DNA from 4 places in the Bradyrhizobium sp. 6(2017) genome. Region 3 is predicted to be linked to each of the others. Evidence: riboswitches for the same ligand, from Rfam matches in the RefSeq annotation. Region 3 holds a riboswitch; each other region holds the start of a gene.

Region 1 (3,401 bases), 2.8 Mb from region 3:
GCTGCCAGTAGCCTGCCACGCTCTGCTGCTCGATATTGTAGATGTGGAAGGGGTCGACGCCCTGGAACGCGCCGCGTGCCTGACGGAACGTCGAATCGTAATAATCGATGCCGGTCAGGATCGTCGACGGCATCCCCAGCATCACGTTCTTGACGCTGAGCCGCGGCGTCAGCGACCAGGTCTCCAGCGCGGCATCGTTGTAGGTCGAGGCGAAGCTGATGGTCGGTACCGTGCCGAAGAAGCCGCTTTGGGTATCGCGCTGCCGCCAGCCGCCGTCGACGATCAGGTCGACGCCGTTGATCAGCGTCTTGGTGAAGCCGGCGGTGACGCTGGCGGTCTGCTGGTTGGCATAGTCGAACGGCGTGCTGCTGCCCCTGCGGTCGGTTTGCAGCTCGTTGATCCCGATCGACGGATCGACCAGCCGCCCGCCGGGCAGGCCGAGCTTCTGGTCGCTGCCCGTGACGGTGAGGAAGGCGGTCAGATCGGGCGTGGTGTAGTTGATGCTGCCGACGGCGTTGCGCTGGTCGAGCGCATTGTTGACGCGGTAGCCGTCGGACTTGATGCCGTTGCCGTAGAACGAGGTGGACCACGGTCCCGCATTGAGCGCCGCGGAGACGGCGGCCATGCGGGTGTTGAACGAGCCATATCCCGCCTCGGCTCTCATCGTCGTCGGCGGACCGCCGACGCCGGTCTTGGTGATGATGTTGACGACGCCGCCCACCGCATTGTCGCCGTAGAGCACGGCGCCGCTGTTGCCGCGCGTGATCTCGATGCGCGCGATCGAATCGAGCGGGATCGTGGTGAGGTCGAAGCCGGCCTTGTCGACGTCGTTGAGCCGGCGGCCGTTGAGCAGGAACAGCGTGTTGTCGGTGGCGAATGCCCCGAAGCCGCGCAGGTCGACCGCGGTCTTGGCGCCGTTCGGCCCGCCATAGAGCGTTTGCAGCTGCACGCCCGGCACCTGCGCGAGGATTTCAGGCAGCGACTGTACCGGCGAATGCGCGATGTCGTCGGCCGTGATCAGGGCCGAGGACGATCCGACAATGCCGGCGAACTGGCGGCCGCCGCTGGTGCCGCCCGTTCCGGTGGCCGTGCCTGTCCCTGTGGTGCCCGATCCGCTTCCGCCGCCCACATTGGTGCTCTCTGCGGTGCCCGGCGCCGGGCGGCGCGGCGCCGGCGCTTCGTCCGCGGCCGGCCTGGCGCGCGTGACGTTCTGATCGCCCGGCTTGGTGACTTCGATGGTCGGTAGCTGATCGGGAGCAGGCGCCTGCTGCGCCCGCGCGGCGGAGACAATAAATACAGGCGCGAGCATCGTCGTCGCGAGCAGCAGCGTGCGCCGCCAATGGAAAGAGAAAGTGAGCATAAGCGAGACCTCGGTAACGTCAGTGGCACGTCACCGCGAACCAGTCTCACCATCGTGCTAACAGCCTCAGGTGAAGCTCATGCCTGTACTCCCCGACCGGCATCTTCGCGTGTGACCACGGCTGACGGCAGGTCTCCTGGCTCGCGGGTCGTTACCCTTCGTCGCCTTCCCAGGACCGAGATTCCCAGTGGCCTGTGACGAAGGATTCACCGCATACAGTTGCGGGGGCAGCCGCGGCCTTGGGGAAGTTTCCCCGCACCGCATTCCCTTTTCATCTCGCTAAAGAACCGTCATGTTCATCTAGGGTTCGGCCGGGCAGCAAAGTCAATCCGGCGGAAGTCGGGCAATGGCTGGGCGGCCACGGTTTTTATCGAGTGTCGCTTGTCTGCCACGGCGATCGCTGTAAGAGCATGGATCCAATGAGCGTGCAGGATTTTGCCTTGGCGGCCGAGGTCGCGGCGCGGCGACGGTGGGGCGCCACCGCGGCGCTGCTCGCGCTTGTGGCGCTGCTGTGCGTGATCTCGCTCGGCATCGGGCCGGTGCGGCTGTCGCCGCTCGCGGTGACCGAGGCGCTGTTCGGCGGCGGCAGCGACGTGGCGCAGGTGATCGTGCGCGAAATTCGTTTGCCGCGCACCATTCTGGCGTTCGCAATCGGCGGCATTCTCGGGCTGTCAGGCGCGGCGCTGCAGGGCCTGCTGCGCAATCCGCTGGCCTCGCCGTCGCTGTTCGGCGCGCCGCAATCGGCGGCGTTCGGCGCGGTGCTGGTGATCGCGCTCGGCCTGGCCGACGTGCGCTCCTACGCGCTGCCGGTGGTGGCGATCATCGCCGCGTTCGGCTCGGTGTTCGCGCTGCTCGCGATCGCCGGCCGCAATGCCGGGCTGCTGATTCTGATCCTCGCGGGGCTCGCGATCTCGAGCTTTGCGGGAGCTGCGACCGCGCTGGTGATGAACCTCTCCAGCAATCCCTTCGTGGTGCTGGAGATCGCGTTCTGGCTGCTCGGCTCGCTCGAGGACCGCAGCTTTCAGCATGTCGCGCTGGCGTTGCCCTTCATCATCGCGGGTGCCGCGATCCTGCTCAGCCAGGCGAGCGCGTTCCGTGCGCTGACGCTCGGCGAGGAGGCGGCGCAGAGCCTCGGCGTCGATGTCGGGCGGCTGCGGCTCTTCGTGATCGCGGGCGTTGCGCTCGGCGTCGGCGGCGCGGTCGCGGTCACCGGCACGATCGGCTTCATCGGGCTCTTCGCGCCGCATCTGATGCGTCCCCTGATCGGTCACGATCCGGCGCGGCTGCTGGTGCCGAGCGCGCTCACCGGCGCGGCGCTGCTGCTCGCGGCCGATATCGCGGTGCGCATCATCCCCTCGACCTCCGACATCAAGGTCGGTGTGCTGACCTCGATCATCGGGGTGCCGTTCTTCCTCTATCTGATCATGCGCGAACGCCGCGCGCTCGGCGGAGGCGTGGCATGACGCTGCTCTCCGCCATCGCGCTCAATGCGTCGCTCGGTAGCCGCAAGGTGCTGCACGATGTGTCGCTGTCGCTGGCATCAGGCCATCTGGTCGCGCTGGTCGGCCCGAACGGCGCCGGCAAGACCACGCTGCTGCGCGCGCTCGCCGGATTGATCCCGTCCGATGGCGAGATCCGGATCGGCGGCGATGCGCTGGCGGCGCTATCGTTGCGCGAGCGCGCGAAACGCTTTGCCTATCTGCCGCAGGGGCACATGGTGCATTGGCCGCTGCCGGCGCGCGACATCGTCGCGCTCGGCCGCTATCCGCATGGCGCGACCGATCCGGCGCGGTTGTCGCCGAAGGACATGGAGGCCGTGCTGCGGGCGATGCAGGCGGTCGACGTCACTGAATTCAGCGACCGCCGCGTCACCAAGCTGTCCGGCGGCGAGCGCAGCCGCGTCGCGTTGGCGAGGGTGCTGGCGGTCGAGGCGCCGGTGATCCTCGCCGACGAGCCGACCGCGTCGCTCGATCCGCGCCACCAGATCGACGTGATGCAGAAGCTGCGCAACGTCGCCGACACCGGCGTGCTGGTCGTCGTG
Region 2 (3,401 bases), 4.3 Mb from region 3:
CTGAGATGTGGCAGCATGCACCGCGCTGACGCGCGTCAGCGTCTTCTGCTCGGTCATGACAGTTGTGATATCAAGAAGTCCGAGGCCGCGCGTTTCGCCGGCCGGGCCTTCGATCCCGTCGGGATCGGCGACGCTCTCGCCGAGCATCTGATACCCGCCGCAGAGGCCAAGGACATGGCCGCCGCGGCGATGATGCGCCAGGAGATCGATGTCCCAGCCTTGCGCGCGCAGGAAGGCGAGGTCGCCGCGGGTCGATTTCGAGCCGGGCAGGATGACGAGCCGCGCATCACCCGGGATGGCTTCGCCTGGTCGCACCATCACGAGATCGACGCCGGGCTCGAGCTTCAGCGGATCGAGATCGTCGAAATTCGCGATGCGCGACAGCGCAAGGAAGGCGATCTTGCACTGGCCGGGCTTGCGCGCGTCGGCGAGCCCGAGCGCGTCTTCGGCCGGAAGCTCACCGGCGCGGGTAAACCAGGGCAGTACGCCAAAGCCGCGCCACGCCGTGCGGGATTCGATCAAGCGGTAGCCGTCGTCGAACAGCGTCGGATCGCCGCGGAACTTGTTGATGAGAAAACCCTGGATCATCGCGGCATCCTCGGGATCGATCACCGCCTGGATACCGACGAGCTGCGCGATCACGCCGCCGCGGTCGATGTCGCCGACCAGCACCACGGGCACGTCAGCCCGGCGCGCAAAGCCCATATTGGCGATATCGGACTTACGCAGATTGACCTCGGCGGGGCTGCCGGCACCTTCGACCAGCACCAAATCGGCGCGATCCTTCAGCCGCGCAAAGCTCTCCAGCACCGCGCCCATCAGCGACGGTTTCATAGCGGAATATTCGCGCGCGCGTGCGGTCGCGATCCGTTTGCCGTGCACGATGATCTGGGCACCGACATCGCTCTCCGGCTTCAGCAGCACCGGGTTCATGTCGGTGTGCGGCTCGACACCGGCGGCGAGCGCCTGCAGGGCCTGCGCACGTCCGATCTCGCCGCCGTCGATGGTCACGGCCGCGTTGTTGGACATGTTCTGCGGCTTGAAAGGCAAGACGCGCAGGCCGCGTCGTCTGGCAGCGCGCGCCAGGCCCGCGACGATGAGCGACTTGCCCACGTCCGAACCCGCTCCCTGGATCATCAATGCGCGCGCCATGGCGATAACAGTCAGAACTCGACGCCCGGTTGGGCCTTGATGCCGGAGCGGAACGGATGCTTCACCAGCGTCATCTCGGTGACGAGATCGGCGATCTCGATCAATTCATCCTTGGCATTGCGTCCGGTGAGCACGACATGCGTCATCGGCGGCTTCGACGTGGTCAGGAAGTCGACGACATCGGCAATGGCGAGATAATCGTAGCGCAGCGCGATGTTGATCTCGTCGAGCACGACCATGCGCAAGCTCGGGTCTGCGATCAGCTGCTTGGCCTTCTCCCAGCCGGCCTGCGCCGCCGCGATGTCGCGCGCGCGATCCTGGGTCTCCCAGGTAAAACCTTCGCCCATCGCGTGGAATTGACAGAGCTCTCCGAAATGCCCGGTGAGCAGGCGGCGCTCGCCGGTATCCCAGGCGCCCTTGATGAACTGCACCACGGCGCATGGGAAGCCATGCGCCACGCAGCGCACGATCATGCCGAAGGCGGAGGAGGACTTTCCCTTGCCGGCGCCGGTATGAACGATGATCAGACCCTTTTCGCCGCTCTTGGTCGCCATGATCTTGTCGCGGGCGACCTTTTTTTTCGCCATCTTGGTCGCGTGGCGCGCATCCAGCGAAACCTCGCTGCTGACGACCTCGTCTTCGGCGCCGTTTTCTTCAGAAATCATGACGTTCCTTCGGCTTGACAAGTTCGAGCCACGGACGAATGGTGGGCCCGCGTTGGTTCCTGTCCTACGACAGGCGAAGAGGGAATGCGATAGGGCTCAAGGTGGGCCTGAAAAGCAGCCGCCCCCGCGACCGTGACCGGAGAGATGCCCAAAGCCACTGATTCCTTGTCGAGAATCGGGAAGGTGGGCATCGAGGGAGAAATCCTGCTCCGCAAGCCGGGAGACCTGCCAACGCAACGTGTTGTGAGACCGGCGGACGGGGTGTTCCGCGACGGGGAAACGAACCCATTCACAACGGTTCGTGTGCCTCTTCGCCTCCCGCTGTTAATCCAGGATGGGCGATGAGCGTTACACTTCATGTCTGCATCACCTGCCGCGCCGGCCAGACGCTGGCGGAAGGTGAGCTCGCGCCCGGTGCGCGCCTGTATGCCGCGCTTGTTGAGGCCGGCGTGCCCGATGACGTCAATCTTGTTCCCGTCGAATGCCTGTCGGCGTGCAGCCAGGGTTGCTCGGTCGCGCTCAGTGCGCCGGGGCGGTGGTCCTACGTCTACGGCCGCCTGTCCGCTGACAATGCCAGGGATGTGATCGCGGGCGCCACCGCCTATGCCGCGGCGCCTGACGGCATCGTGCCGTGGCGCAGCCGTCCGGAAATCTTTCGCAAGCAATCGCTCGCTCGAATCCCACCCCTTGCCGTCGTGCCGGAGGCCGCAGAATGACTACGCTCGCCAAGGTTCCGGTCACCGTCGTGACCGGTTTTCTCGGGTCCGGCAAGACAACGCTGATCCAGCATCTGATCCGCAACGCCAACGGCAAGAAGCTCGCGGTGCTGGTCAACGAATTCGGCAGCGAAGGCGTCGACGGCGAGATCCTGAAGTCGTGCGCCGACGCCAATTGTCCGGCCGAGAACATCGTCGAGCTCGCCAATGGCTGCATCTGCTGCACCGTCGCCGACGATTTCATCCCGGCCATGGAGCAGTTGCTCGCGCGCCGGGTGAGACCTGATCACATCGTGATCGAGACGTCCGGCCTCGCTTTGCCGAAGCCGCTGCTGAAGGCGTTCGACTGGCCGGAAATCCGCTCGCGGATCACGGTCGACGGCGTGATCGCGCTGGCCGATGCGGAGGCCGTTGCTGCCGGCCGCTTTGCGCCGGATCCGGCCGCAGTCGATGCACAGCGTGCGGCCGACGACAATCTCGACCACGAGACGCCGCTGTCCGAAGTGTTCGAGGACCAGATCGCCTGTGCCGATATCGTGCTGCTGACCAAGGCCGATCTCGCCGGAGCCGAGGGGATCAAGGCGGCCAAAGCGGTGATTGCGGCCGAAATGCCGCGCGAGGTGCCGATGTTGCCGATCGTCGACGGCGTCGTCGACGCGCGGGTCATCCTGGGACTCGAGGCCGCCGCAGAGGATGATCTCGCATCGCGGCCGTCTCACCATGATGGCGAAGCCGAACACGAGCACAATGATTTCAACTCCGTAGTGATCGATCTTCCCGAGGTTTCGGATGTCGAGGCACTGGTGGCTTCGATCAAGGGGCTGGCGCGCGAGCAGAACGTGCTGCGCGCCAAGGGCTACATCGCGGT
Region 3 (3,401 bases):
CCGCAGGCCAGCTTGAATGCGGGATCGGACCGCAGATGATCGAGGTCGTCGGCGTCCTCGTAGCCGCAGCAGATCGCGAACATGCGCGCGCGGAACATATCGACAAGGCTGTGCACGACCCGCGTCGGATCGCGCCGATCCGGGAACACCCGGGCCAAATTGTCGGCCAAGCCGAGACGCCGCTCGGCCATCGCCAGAAGCATCACGCCCCCGTTCGAGGTCAGCCGACCGCCATCGAAGGCAGCTGTGACTTTCCTGGCGTGAACGGCTGGAAACGAGAAGGGCAGAATCGTATCATCGGTCATGGCGGGCCTGGTGTTCGCGGCTGAAGGTGATGGGGTTGGCTTTGCAACCGAATCCTACGCCGCATTAGCGCTTTACACCACGCTCGCCAGCCTCTCAGGCGCCCTCTGACGAATAAGACGGGCTAGAGCAGATTGTCTACCATCGAACCCGTCGTTCGGTTTTGAACGTCGTGGCTCTATCCACACGCGATTGGCGCTCCTTCGCGACTATGCGACAGTCCTGAAGTGCTAGTTGCAGCGCCAGGCAGATGTGCTTGGCACTCAAGGGCCCACAACGATACGAAACCGCCCATCAGCGGCGGGCGTTTAGAACAGACGCCGCCGAAGTGCACGCTTTAAGCAGGCGGGCGAGATGATAGCATTCACTCGCTGGCATGCGCGATCGCTCGTGTCGGCCGGCGCATATCGTGCTCTTCAATCGACCGGAAGATGCGGCTTCGACGCAAGTCCTGTCCTCCGCAAGCAGGTAGAGGCGCTGAGCCGTGCTAGCCTCGGCTTGAGCCGATCAATAGTTTCGAGAGAATCTGTCGAGCGGTGTTACTCAAGAGCGGTCTTACCATCAATCCGAACAGAGACGGCAACAGCAAAGACACCGAGGGCACTCCAAACAGCCATTTTCATTGCGAGCCGGTCTCCTTGGTTTGGTTGATATGCTTGCCTGGGCAGTATCGCCAAAAAGTGTCCGAGTGACGCCTACCAGAAATGGCTGGCATCACAGAAACACCTCGCGCCGCGTATGCTATCTTATTCGGTGGATCGTTGATTGCTTGGAGAAGGCAGCGCAGCGCGCCGTGCTTGATGAACCGGGGCCAGCTTGCATGAAAGCCGTCTGTTCGACCAAGTGGTCCTCGGCGCAAAGGCGGCGTATTCGGATTTGTCGCTGCCCGCGCGGAGGGACTTTCGGGATGTCATCCGATGTCCGTGATTGCAGAGCGACTTCTGCATCGAGGATGAACGGTGGGCATGCCGCTAGGCACATTAGCAGATCGCAACATGAATTCGCGAGGTTGACGGAACATCCCTTTTGCCGATAATTGAAGGTGTCGAGGTTCTCCGGTCTCATTAGGCCGGAGCTAAGAGGGAAGCCGGTGTCAATGCCGGCGCTGTCCCCGCAACTGTGAGCGGCGAGCCGCTGTCCAACGAAGTCACTGAAGCCTGACGGTTTCGGGAAGGCCGGACAGCAGCGCTGAGCCGCGAGCCAGGAGACCTGCCCCGACACTATCTTCGTCCACGGGCGGGGTGTCCCGGTGGTGCGCCAAGCAGCGGTCGCTCGCGCGACTTCTTCTGCCTGCGTCCGCCATGGCCTTTGCCCCCAATATGGGGTTAACGCTATGTCTCTACTCTCTCTTCCGGTTGCCACACTCGGAACGCCACGCATCGGTCCAAGGCGAGAGCTCAAGGTTGCGCTCGAAAGTTACTGGGCCGGAAAAATCGCCGAACAGCAGTTGCTCGAGGATGCAGCTGGCCTACGTGCCGCAAATTGGGCTCGCCAGAGGTCTCTCGGTGTCACCGTGATCCCATCGAACGATTTCTCGCTGTACGACCAGGTGCTCGACACCAGTGTCATGGTTGGTGCCATCCCAGAAGTCTACGAGACGAATGCCGGATCCATTTCGCTCAAGACATACTTCGCCATGGCACGCGGGTCACAATGCGACGGTCAGGATGGGAGTTGCGGTCACCCGTCGCGTGGATATGGCGCACCCGCGCAGGAGATGACCAAATGGTTCGACACCAACTACCATTACATGGTCCCGGAATTTCACCCGGGGCAGACTTTCAGACTATCCTCTCGCAAACCAATCGAGGAGTACGAGGAAGCCAAGGCCCTTGGCTTTCAGACGCGCCCTGTCCTGATCGGGCCGGTTACATTCTTGAAGCTTGGCAAGAGTGCCGATCCTGCGTTCCAGCCACTGTCACTGCTGGATGACCTGATACCGGTCTATATTGAGCTTTTGAAGGAATTGGCCAAACGCGGGGCAAATTGGGTTCAATTCGACGAACCTTGGCTAGTCCTTGATCTGGATGAGAGTTCGCGAAAATCCTTGGTACATGCTTATGGCCGGCTCGCAAAGGAAGGGCCGGCCATCAAGATCATGGTTGCAAGCTATTTCGGTGGCCTCTGCGACAATCTGGACGCTGCCCTGCGCCTGCCTGTTGCCGGGCTTCACGTCGATCTGGTTCGCGCGCCAGAGTTATTGAGCCAGATCATTGCGAGCGGCCGAAGTGACCTCGTCATGTCGCTCGGCGTCATAGACGGTCGGAATGTTTGGCGATCGAATTTGTCGGCGCTCCGCCAGCGACTGGACCCCGCGATTGCGAAGCTTGGTAAGGACCGCGTACAGATCGCCCCATCCTGCTCGCTGCTTCATGTGCCGGTCGATGTTGAACTCGAGACCGGGCTCGCCTCCGACGTCAAGAGCTGGCTTGCTTTCTCGGTTCAGAAGATGCGTGAGCTTGCGACCTTGGCGCGGGCACTCGCAGGCGACCAGAATGTTGCGAAAGCTCTTGCGGAATCGGAGTGTGCCGCAGCCGTCCGCCGGACGTCGCCGAAGATCCGAGATGCCAATGTCGTTGTCCGGCTGAGTGCGATCAACCAGGCCATGCGCCGGCGCGCCAGCCCATTTGCCAGTCGGGCCGAGATCCAACGCAAGCGCTTCGGGCTGCCAGCGTTCCCGACCACGACGATCGGATCGTTTCCTCAGACCTCAGAGGTCCGTAATACCCGGGCGGCGCATGCGCGAGGCGCGATGAGCGACGAGCAATACGACAAGTTCCTCAAGGAAGAGACGGCGCGCGCCGTACGTTGGCAGGAAGACATCGGTCTGGACGTGCTCGTCCATGGCGAGTTTGAGCGCAATGACATGGTGCAGTACTTCGGCGAGCAACTCTCCGGCTTCGCATTTACCAAAAACGGTTGGGTGCAATCCTATGGCTCGCGCTGTGTCCGGCCGCCGATCCTGTTTGGAGATGTCTCGCGGCCGAAGCCGATCACGGTGGACTGGTGGCGCTATGCGCAGTCGCTAACCAAAAGGCCGATGAAGGCGATGTTGACCGGACCAGTAACGATCTTGAACTGGTCGTTCGTTCGCGAGG
Region 4 (3,401 bases), 3.2 Mb from region 3:
TATCGAGAACAACCAGCATCATCGCGACCTGCTCGACATGGCGGTGCTGTATCCGGGCGGTGCGATCGCGTCCGACGCGATGCCGTGGACGCTGTCGGACGGCCGCCCCTACACCGGCGACGCCTGGCCGCTGCCCGATGATGCCACCTCGCATCCGCGTTCGGCCGGTTGCTTCACCCGCTTCATCCGCGAATGGGTGCGCGAGCGCAAGAAAGTGTCGCTGCTCGAGGGCATCCGCAAATGCGCGCTGATTCCGGCGGAAATCCTTTCCGCAAGCACGCCGGCGATGCGCGCCAAGGGCAGGTTGCAGGTCGGAGCCGACGCCGATGTCGTGGTGTTCGACTTTGAGACCTTGAGCGATCGCGCGACCTTCTCCGCGATGAACCGACCGGCGGAGGGTGTGCGGTATCTCGTGGTCAGCGGCCAGCCGCTGATCAACGACGGCGTCCTCGATGTCGCGGCGCGGCCGGGCCGGCCGGTGCGCCGGCCGGTCGCCGGAGGCTGACGTGCCGGTCCCGATCCTGCTGGTCGCGGGTTTTCTCGGGGCGGGCAAGACCACCGTCGTGAACCATCTGCTGGCGCATGCACAAGGGCGGCGCATCGCGGCGGTGGTCAACGATTTCGGCGCCATCAACATCGACGCGGAGCTGATCGCGGGCGCCAGCGACGGCGTGGTGAGCCTGAGCAATGGCTGCATCTGTTGCACGCTGGAGGGCGATCTGCTGCGCACGCTCGCAAATTTGCTGCGGCGTGATCCGCGTCCCGAGTTCATCGTGATCGAGACCAGCGGGATCGCCGATCCCGCCGACATCGTGCGCAACCTGATGGATCCCGTGATCTGGAAGGAAGCGCCGCTGGAGACCGTGCTGTGCGTGGTCGACGCCACGCAGCCTGCGACGATGCTGGACGATGCGCTGCTGCGGTCGCAACTGCGGGCGGCCGATGTGGTGGCGCTGAGCAAGGTCGACCTGGCTGATGCCACCGCGCGTACCGCGATCCGCGACGCGGTACGCGCGGTGCGGCCGGCGGCGGTCGTGGTCGATGCGCTGCATGGCGAGGTGCCGACGGAACTATTGCTTCCGGCGGATATCGATCATTTGCCGGCGCCGCGCGAGACCGCGCCACGACGGCCGGTGTCCGACCGGTTCGAGACGCTGAGCTGGACGTCGGAGCGGCCGGTGCGGTTGCCGCGCTTGCAGCAGGCGATCGGCAGGCTGGCGCCGAAACTCGCGCGGGCGAAGGGATTGTTCGAGACGGTGGAGCAGCCTGGGCGACTGACAGTGTTTCAACTCGCCGGCGGACGCGCGACATTGGCTGCGGGCGGCGTGCCGGCACCCGGCGTGCCGCGCACGCGAATCGTGTTCATCGCCGAGATAGGTGTGCTCTCGCGCGCCGAGATCGATGCGATCATGGCAGGCTGCGTCGAAGCTACCTGAGTTTTCCGTCACCCCCGCGCAAAGGCTTTGCCTTTGTCGCTGGAGGAGCGCGTAGCGCGTCTCGAAGGGTGCACGGCCACCAGCCGGGCCGTCGATCCTTCGAGACGCCGCTACGCGGCTCCTCAGGAGACGGGTTAAGGAGGTCTCCGCGTCAGCGATACAAGCCGTGTGTCATCGCCGCAGCACCGTCCCGCAAAGCACGTGCGCGACAATCGCGCCGAATTGACAGCCCATCCCGCACCACCTATCGTTTCCGCCGACGGTTCCCTTCGGGGATCAAAAGGGAATGCGGTGCGAGGGTAACCCCAATGCCGCAGCTGTCCCCGCAACTGTAAACGGCGAGCCTTTCGTCAATTTGCCACTGGACCATTCGGTCCGGGAAGGCGTCGACAGGCGACGACCCGTGAGCCAGGAGACCTGCCGTCAGTCGTGGTCACACGCGAGCACATCGGGCGGGGGCGTCCTGGTGGGATCGGAGCACTGCCTTTTGGGCAATGCGCCAGTCCGCGTTCGCGGTGACGTGCCACGTTACCGCGGGTCCTTTCATGTCTCCGTCTTCTCCCGTTGCGCGCCGCTGGCGCCTCGGCCTCGTTTGCTCCCTGTCATCGCTGCTGCTGCCGGCTGAAGGTGGAGCACAAACACCGCCACCAACCAGGCTCGATCCGATCGAGGTCTCGCCCTCGGCATCCGAAAAGCCCAAGCCCGCGGCGCGAAGCAGCAACTCGGCGTCGTCGTCGCGGCCACGCTCCAGACCTGTACCGGCCGCGGCAACCGGCAACACACCGCGCGCCGCAGCGTCGGGCGCTTCGGGATCGGCGTCGCCGACGCTCAACGCCACCACGCCGGGGAGCACCGGCAGCCGTCTGAATCTAACGCCGCTGCAAACGCCGGCGAGCGTCGAGATCATCACGTCGCAGACCATCGCCGAACGCGGCCAGCATAATGTCACAGATGCCGTCACCCAGGACGCGGCCGGGTTCATCGCAACGCCGGCTCCCGGCAATGGCGGCCTGTCGTTCAGCACCCGCGGCTTTGCCGGCAGCAATTCGGTGATGACGCTGTATGACGGTACGCGCTTTTATATCGGCTCGGGAACCCTGACGTTCCCGTACGATACCTGGTCGACGCAGCGCATCGAGGTGCTGCGCGGCCCGGCTTCGGTGCTATACGGCGAAGGCGCAATCGGCGGCGTCATCAACGTAATTCCGAAAAAGCCGCTGGGCACGCCCTACAACGAAGCCGAGGTCTCGCTCGACAGCAACATGACGCGGCGGCTTTCGGTCGACAGCACCGGTCCGATCAATCCCAATGTGTCCTACCGGATCAATGCCACCGGCAACATGTCGGACGGCTGGGTCGATCGCGACAAGACCTCGAATGCGGTGGTCTCGGCCGCGGTGCGGGTGCAGGCGTCGGAAAATCTCGCCTTCACGCTCTCCGAGGATTATGGCGACCGCAGCCCGTCGCGCTATTTCGGCACGCCGCTGATCAACGGCGCGATCCAGGACGCGCTGCGCTTCAAGAACTACAACGCGCTGGACAGCACGATCCGCTATCAGGACAGCTGGACCCAGTTCAAGACCGAGTGGGACGTCGCCGACGGCATCAAGATCAACAACACGCTCTATTATCTGACCAGCGAGCGGCACTGGCGCGACATCGAGAGCTACACCTGGAATCCGAAGACCAATCTGATCGATCGCGGCAACTATATCGAGATCTTCCACGACCAGAAGCAGGCCGGCAACCGGATGGACGCGACCTTCAGCGGCCACATCTTCGGCCTCGAGAACCGCTTCGTTGCGGGATTCGACGTTAACCACATCGACTTCACCCACACCAATAACTCGCCGTTTGGCGGCGCGTCGTCGGTCAACCCCTACGTCTTCGATCCCGGATCGTTCTTCGCGACGACCACTGCGACATCGCCCGGCTTCAATGCGATCGTCAATCAATACGCGCTGT

What was found. Region 3 has a riboswitch for cobalamin ahead of metE (5-methyltetrahydropteroyltriglutamate--homocysteine S-methyltransferase). Riboswitches for the same ligand answer to the same signal wherever they lie in the genome.
Region 1: another riboswitch for cobalamin. It lies ahead of G6P99_RS03875 (TonB-dependent receptor); the one in region 3 lies ahead of metE (5-methyltetrahydropteroyltriglutamate--homocysteine S-methyltransferase).
Region 2: another riboswitch for cobalamin. It lies ahead of G6P99_RS17585 (DUF1636 family protein); the one in region 3 lies ahead of metE (5-methyltetrahydropteroyltriglutamate--homocysteine S-methyltransferase).
Region 4: another riboswitch for cobalamin. It lies ahead of G6P99_RS05860 (TonB-dependent receptor); the one in region 3 lies ahead of metE (5-methyltetrahydropteroyltriglutamate--homocysteine S-methyltransferase).

What each region holds. Positions count from the first base shown of each region.
Region 1 covers NZ_CP049289.2:833,668-837,068, forward strand. The annotation lists gene G6P99_RS03875 (TonB-dependent receptor) at 1-1,360, opposite strand, end outside; cobalamin riboswitch at 1,470-1,667, opposite strand; gene G6P99_RS03880 (FecCD family ABC transporter permease) at 1,780-2,823, shown strand; gene G6P99_RS03885 (ABC transporter ATP-binding protein) at 2,820-3,401, shown strand, end outside.
Region 2 covers NZ_CP049289.2:3,788,557-3,791,957, forward strand. The annotation lists gene G6P99_RS17575 (cobyric acid synthase) at 1-1,152, opposite strand, end outside; gene cobO (cob(I)yrinic acid a,c-diamide adenosyltransferase) at 1,164-1,817, opposite strand; cobalamin riboswitch at 1,854-2,064, shown strand; gene G6P99_RS17585 (DUF1636 family protein) at 2,159-2,533, shown strand; gene cobW (cobalamin biosynthesis protein CobW) at 2,530-3,401, shown strand, end outside.
Region 3 covers NZ_CP049289.2:8,067,202-8,070,602, reverse strand. The annotation lists partial or broken gene G6P99_RS38345 (IS1380 family transposase) at 1-305, opposite strand, end outside; cobalamin riboswitch at 1,335-1,534, shown strand; gene metE (5-methyltetrahydropteroyltriglutamate--homocysteine S-methyltransferase) at 1,637-3,401, shown strand, end outside.
Region 4 covers NZ_CP049289.2:1,240,298-1,243,698, forward strand. The annotation lists gene G6P99_RS05850 (amidohydrolase family protein) at 1-505, shown strand, start outside; gene G6P99_RS05855 (CobW family GTP-binding protein) at 507-1,436, shown strand; cobalamin riboswitch at 1,680-1,875, shown strand; gene G6P99_RS05860 (TonB-dependent receptor) at 1,982-3,401, shown strand, end outside.